Regions from separate parts of the Micromonospora sp. URMC 107 genome, predicted to be linked through region 2. Evidence: riboswitches for the same ligand, from Rfam matches in the RefSeq annotation. Region 2 holds a riboswitch; the other holds the start of a gene.
What was found. Region 2 has a riboswitch for cyclic di-AMP ahead of ACSNN9_RS05365 (coiled-coil domain-containing protein). Riboswitches for the same ligand answer to the same signal wherever they lie in the genome.
Positions count from the first base shown of each region.

Region 1 (3,279 bases), on a different contig from region 2:
CCTCGGGGCGGGGCAGCTGTCAGCGGTACGGGTCGACGAGGGCCAGGACCGCCTCGGGGGCCTCCACGTGGGCGTTGTGGCCGAGACCGGGCAGGGTGGCGACCGGCACGCCCAGCTCCTTGAGCTGGGCGTCGGTGACCATGGGGTCGTGCTCGCCGCGGGCCAGCAGCACCGGCACGTCGGTCGCCGCCAGCAGGGCGGGCAGGTCCGGCGCGCCCACGCCGAACGCGGCCGGGTCCATCGCCAGCCGCCAGCGGCCGTCGACCTGCCGCAGCCCGGCCTCCACGACGGGATGGTCGGGGGCGAAGAGCCCGGTCAGGCCGGCCACCCGCAGGTAGCGGCGGGCCGCCTCGTCCCGGCTCGCGAACCAGGTCACCGGGCGGGCGGCCAGCTCCCCCGCCTTCGCCAGCTCCGCCGGCGACCAGACGGCCTTGATGCCGAGCCCGATCACGGCGTCGACCGGCAGCCCGGCGCTCCGGGCGGCCAGCGCCAGGCCGACCACCCCGCCGAGGGAGTGCCCCAGCACGACGAGCCGGTCCCCCGCCGCGAGCCCCGTGGCGATCCGCGCGGCCAGCCCCGGGAAGGAGTACGCCGGCAGCGGCGGCGACCAGCCGTGGCCGGCGAGGTCCGGCGCCAGCCACCGCCCCGCCCAGCGACGCTCCAGCAGCGGCGCCCAGGGCAGCCACACCTCGCCGGTGGCGCCCATCCCGTGCAGCAGCAGGAGCACCCGCCGGCCGTCCCGGTCACCCGATTCATCGACCATGGGGCGCAGTGTGCCACCACGGGACGCCGCGGGCGAGGGCCCTGACCCGGACACGACAACGGGCGCCGACCCCCGGGACGGGGAGCCGACGCCCGGCGCTGTCGCTCAGGCGGAGTAGCCGCGGGTGGCCGCCCAGTTCGCCAGGGCGATGGTGCTCATCCAGTACGACGCGGTCGCCGGGTTCGCCGAGTCGGCGATCTTCACCAGCCGCCCCTCGTCCTGGTAGCCCACGACGGCGATGTAGTGGCCGCCGGGGAAGGAGTGCCAGCCGCCTTCGGTGTCCGTGGCGCTGCCGGCGACGTTCACCACGACGCCCCGCCCGTCGCCGATGGCCGCGACCACGTCGGCCTGGAGCCGGTCCATCTGGGCCGGGGTGGCGGCGCCGCCCGGGATCATCCGGGTACGGTACGGGTCGCCCTTGACCGTCGCGTTCAACACGCGGGTGGTGTCCTGGGCCGAGTCGGTGCCCATCTGGTCGGTGCCCAGCTGGGCGCCGAGGGCGTCCTGGCTGCGCGCGATGCCGGCGGCGCTGAGGGCGTGCCGGACGGCCGCCGGACCGCAGTTGTAGAAGGTCGTCTGGGCCTGGTAGTCGTAGTCCAGGGTCTTGTCGGCCGGGGGCTTCGGCGGGGCCGGCTTGCGGGTCACGTCCGGGTCCGGGGCGGCGCTGGTGGCGCTGGCCGAGGGGGCGGCGCTGGACGGGGCCGGGGCGACGCTGGACGGGGCGGTCGCGACCCGGGCCTGGCTGCGCGAGGCCGCGGTGTCGTCCCGCAGTTCGGTCGCGGCCACCGGGGCCTGCGCGGCGGCGGGGGCCTCGTCGGTGCCGGCCAGCAGCGCGCCGGAGCCCGACGCCAGCACGAGCGCCGCAGCGGACGCGGCGGCCAGCTGGTACGGACGCTCGGACGTGAGGCGACGCAGCTGTCGCTTGAGGTGGTGCTTCACGGTTTCCTCCACGGGCTCGGGGGTGAGCGGTCGTCGGTCCGCGCCGAGGGCAGGGCGGACCGCCGCGCGGACGGACGTCCGGGCGGGTCGTGGACCACTCAGGGGATGCGCCCGGGATGCCGGGCGACGGACGGTGACCGGTGGGTCAGCTCGTTACCGGCGGACGGACGAGCACAGGCACCGCGGCGCCGTGGAGACGGCGGAACAACCGAGGGGTGGACGGGTGTGGCATGGGGATGGAACTCCTTCCGACACCGCCGACCGGGTTAGCTGACGGATTCGGGCGGGAAGAACGCCCTACCACGGGCCCAAGGCCCACGGATTCACCCCAACAAGCACTGGGTCCCCGGTTCGTCGTTCACGATTAGGCGGGTCGGCGCGGCGTCGCCTCTGGCGATCGGGTACCGCACCGGACGCGCCGACACTACTGGCCGGCCCAGGCCCTGCCAACCCCGTCCCACCTGGTTAAACCTTGATCTAGCGGCAATTTTTGCGGGCACTTCGCCACTGACGCGACTCAATGGGACGACCGTTTCTGAGCGCACCTTAGGGTGACAACGGGACGAGTGGCGGACATCGGCGTCGAAAGCCCGGCGGGAATCGACCGCGCCGCGCCGGTTGACCGGTTCGCCGGCATGGTGACCGGCGTCACCGAAGGATTCCTCGACGTCGCGGGGACGGCGTGCGGTCAGCCCACCCGGGCGGGCCGCCAGCGCGCCGCGGGCACGGGCCGGGGCGCGGCGGACGCCGCCCGCGGCGCGGGGAGCCGGCCCGGGCGGAGCCGGGCCGCCGCGGCGTACGCCTCCACGGCCAGCGCCCGCGCCGCCTCGGCGGCCAGGTCGGCGTCGCGCCACGCGGCCCGTTCCCGTTCGGCGGCGGCGCGGTGGCGAGCGCGCTTCGCGTCGCGTACCGCGCGGGCCAGCACGATCTCCTGCTCGGCCGGGTGCCGCCGGGGATCCCAGCCCGCCCGGCGGGCGAACACGTCGCTGAGTTGACGGGCGGAGAGGTCCCCACGCCAGTGGGCGGCCATCGCGGCGTGGTGCAGCCAGCGCTCCCGGGCGGCGTACTCGGCGGGCGTGCGTGGGGTGTGCGGGGCGGGCAGGAGGGCGGCTGCGGTCAACCGGCGGGCGGCCGTCTCCGCCTCGTCGTACGCCTGCCAGGCCCGGTCGGCCTCCTCCTGCGCGGCGAGCCAGTCGGCCCGTCGCCGCCGGGCGGTCCGGGCGGCCCGGGCCGCCGCGACCGCCACCTCCTCGGCGTAGCGGCGCAGGTCGGCCGCGTCGGCCACCTCCGTCGCGGGATCGTCGGCCGGCGGCGCTACCGGAGCGTCGACGGGACGGGCCCACTCGGGGCGGGCGACCAGCACGGCGAGCACGGTCAGGGCCAGCAGGAGCAGGACCGACCAGATGACGGCGGCCTGCGGCACCTCGATCAGGAACTGGTAGAGGACGGTCTCCATGGTCGGCACCTCACGGACGAGTGCGGCGGCGGGGCGTACGCGCCGCCCCGGGCGACCGGCGTGGTGACGCCATGGGCCGCCGTCGGGCGGTGCGGGGACGAGGGTTCGGTGGGCGCGGGCA
Region 1 is NZ_JBPQTK010000116.1:42-3,320, reverse strand. Features, by position in the region: gene ACSNN9_RS22385 (alpha/beta fold hydrolase) at 20-763, opposite strand; gene ACSNN9_RS22380 (C39 family peptidase) at 869-1,714, opposite strand; cyclic di-AMP (ydaO/yuaA leader) riboswitch at 1,943-2,083, opposite strand; gene ACSNN9_RS22375 (hypothetical protein) at 2,391-3,158, opposite strand.
Region 1: another riboswitch for cyclic di-AMP. It lies ahead of ACSNN9_RS22380 (C39 family peptidase); the one in region 2 lies ahead of ACSNN9_RS05365 (coiled-coil domain-containing protein).

Region 2 (3,279 bases):
CGCGCACACCGTCGAGGCGATGCTGGGCCGCTCCGCCGTGCTCGCCGCCGAGGTGGCCGCCGGTCGCTGCGGGGTGGTCGGCATGTCGTACCGGCTGACCGCCGGCGAGGTGCGGACGGTGGCCGCGGTGCCCGCCCGCGCGGTCGACGCGCCGGAGCCGGCGGCCAGCGCCGCGCTCGCCTGATCCCCCGGCCCTCCGCCGGTCGGCCCTCGGCCCCGCCCGCGGCGCCCTACCGCGCCGCGCTGTGCCCCGTCGTGCGGTGCCCCGTCGTGCGGTGCCCCGTCGTGCGGTGCCCCGGAGTGCCGTGCCCCGCCGTGTCGTGCCCCGGAGTGCCGTGTCGCGGCGCGAGGGCCCGTCTCCCGCCCGTTCCGGCCTGCGGCCTGTCCCGACCCGCCGTTCCCGCGGCCGGTCCCACGCGACGCCACAGGGCCGCCGCGCGTCCGGCGGGGCGGCCCTGTGGGTGGGGTCTCGGCTAGAGCAGTGAGACGTGCACGTGGTCGGTGTGGTTCGACGGGCCGCTGTAGGACTTCCAGCCGGTCGCCGGGAACCAGATCTGCCGGTTCCAGATCACGTAGTAGATGCCGAGCCGGTCGGCGTTACGGACCAGGAAGGCGGTCAGGTTGTTGCCGTACATGTATGTGTCGTCGTTGTGCCAGGGGGAGAAGCCGCTGCGTTGCAGCGACCAGTCGCAGGCCCGGCCCTTCGGGTGCTCGTACGGCCCGCCGGAGCGGTAGCAGCCGACGAACCGGTTGAAGCCGGCCCGCCTGACCTCCTTGTACATGTGCAGGGTGCGCGCGGTGATTCGGCCGGAGGTGGTGGGGTCGTCCTCGGTGGCTGACAGCGGCCGCCAGTCGCCGTCGGCCGTGCGACCCGGCGCCATCCGGGCCACCGGCGAGGTGGCGACCACCTTGCCGTCGGTCAGCCCCCTGCCGCCGACCAGCGCGAGCGCCTTCTCCGCCTCGCGCTTGCCGCGCGCCAGTTCGTTCTTCAGCTTCTGCTGCTCGCGCACCTCGGCGTCGACCGCCAGCTTGGCCTGCTTGGCGCGGTCCCTGATCGCGTTCACCTCGGCCAGCTTCTTGGAGTTGACCAGGTTGATCTCGTCGAGGGCGGCGGCGCGGCGGACGAACGAGTCGGGGCTGGCGGTGTCCAGCAGCATCGACACCGCGCCGATCCGCCCGGTTCGGTAGGACTGGGCGGCGATCTGGCTCACCTGCGGGGCGAGCGCGTCCAGTTCGGCCTGTGCCCGGTCGACTTCCAGGGCCAGTTCGAGTTGGCGCTCCTCCGACTTCTTCAGCTTCGCCTGGGCCTGCACATAGGACCGGTTGCGGGCCTCGATCAGGTCGTCGAGCAGCTTGGGCTCGTCGTCCCCGTGCCCGGAGGGCTTGGGCGGGGTGGGCGCGGCCGCCGCCGGGAGGGGCCCGGCAAAGACCGCCAGGGCGGCGAGCACGGCCACCACGGGCGTCAACCAGCGGCGTAGGGGTGCCGTCACAGTTTTCCCTTCCGTCGACCGCCGACCGGGTTAGCTGACGGGTTCGGGGCGGAAGTGGCCCCTACCGCTGTCGCGGATTCACCCCACGTACCTGGGTCCCCGGCTCGCCTGGCGGCGATTGGGCGGCGGCACCGCAGGCGCCGCTGCGCGCCTTCGGCGGTGACCGGCAGCGAGGTTACCCGAGAGCACTCCCGGGGATCTACGTCCCTAAGCCGACTAAATGCGTTATTTCGTAATGGCGGAGGGTGAGCAGTGACGCGTTTATCAGGTCGGGCGTCCTGATCGGTCACGCTGAGGAGTGTCACCATGCGGTGTCCGTGCTCCTGTCCCGGCCGGGCCATCCGCCGGGAGCGGCGGACGGCGCGTCCGCGGCGCGCGGCCCGCTGAGCGCCTCCAGCGCCTCGGACCGGTCGGCCGCCGGCCGGGGCGTCGGCGCGGGCACGGACGCCGCTCGGTCCGTGGCGTCCCCGCCCCGCCGGCCCGCCGCGGTCACCACGGCCGCCAGCCCGGTGGTCAGCGGCACGGCGGCGATCAGGCCCAGGGTGGCGACCGCGCTGCGGACGATCTCCTGAGCCAGGAACTCGCTGGTGAGGATCTGGGTCACCGCCCGCGAGTCGGCGGTCAGCAGGAGCAGCACCGGCAGCGAGGCGCCGGCGTACGCCAGCACGATGGTGTTCACCGTCGAGGCGATGTGCGCCCGGCCGACCCGGGTCGCCGCCCGGTAGAGCTGGATCCGGGACAGCCCGGGGTTGGCGTGCGCCAGCTCGGTGACCGTGGCGGCCTGGGTGACCGTGACGTCGTCGAGCACGCCGAGGGAACCGATGATGATCCCGGCCAGCAGCAGGCCATGCAGGTCGACGTCGGCCTGGTACATCGACAACGTGGTGGCGTCCTCGCTGCCGAACCCGGTCAGGTGGGTCGCGGCGGTGGCGATCGTGCCGAGGACGCCGGTCAGCACCAGGCTGCCCAGCGTGCCGAGCACGGCGACCGAGGTCTGCGCGGTCACCCCGTGGGTCAGGTAGAGCACCACGAACATGATCAGAGCGGCGCCGACGACCGCGACCAGGAGTGGTGGGTTCCCGGCGCTGATGCCGGGCAGCACGAAGGTCAGCAGGATGGCGAAGCTCGCCGCCAGGCCCGCCAGCGCGGCCAGCCCGCGCCACCGCCCGAAGGCGACGATCGCCGCCGCGAAGAGCGCGACCAGCCAGAGCAGCGGCTTGCCGCGCTGGTGCTCCGCGATGTTGTAGGTGCTGGCCGTGGGATCGGCGGGGTCGGTGAGCTCGACCAGGATGATCTCGTCGCCCACGGCGACGGTCGGCGCGCCGGGTCCGGCCGGCACCGGCGTCTCCACCTGCTGGCCGGCGTCGGGGCCGTCCTCGACCCGCACGGTGACCGTGCCGCAGGGGCCCTGCGCCGCGTCCGGGCTCCCCTCCGGCGTCTCCGGGGCGGGCGGGCAGGGCTCCGTCACCACCCGCGTCACCGTCCCGTGGTGGCGGGGCGGCTCGGTGCCGGCGGCGGGATCGCGCGAGTCCCACGGCCAGAGCACCAGCGCCGCGATCACCGTGGCGACGAAGAGGGGCACCACCGTCGCGACGAGGATCCGCCGCACCCCCGGCGGGGCGGACGGAGCGGGACGGGTGTGGTCGGCGCCCATCGAGTGTCTCCCAACGAGTCCAGGGCGGGGTACGTGCCGGCGGGCCGGTCGGTTCAGCGTCGCCGCGTGGCGGGGGACGGGGGTCGCCTCCGCGTGGCGGTGCGGTCACGTACCGCGGTCGTCGGCCCCGGCCCG
Region 2 is NZ_JBPQTK010000014.1:29,468-32,746, reverse strand. Features, by position in the region: gene ACSNN9_RS05370 (carbonic anhydrase) at 1-184, shown strand, start outside; gene ACSNN9_RS05365 (coiled-coil domain-containing protein) at 474-1,490, opposite strand; cyclic di-AMP (ydaO/yuaA leader) riboswitch at 1,494-1,625, opposite strand; gene ACSNN9_RS05360 (YibE/F family protein) at 1,792-3,144, opposite strand.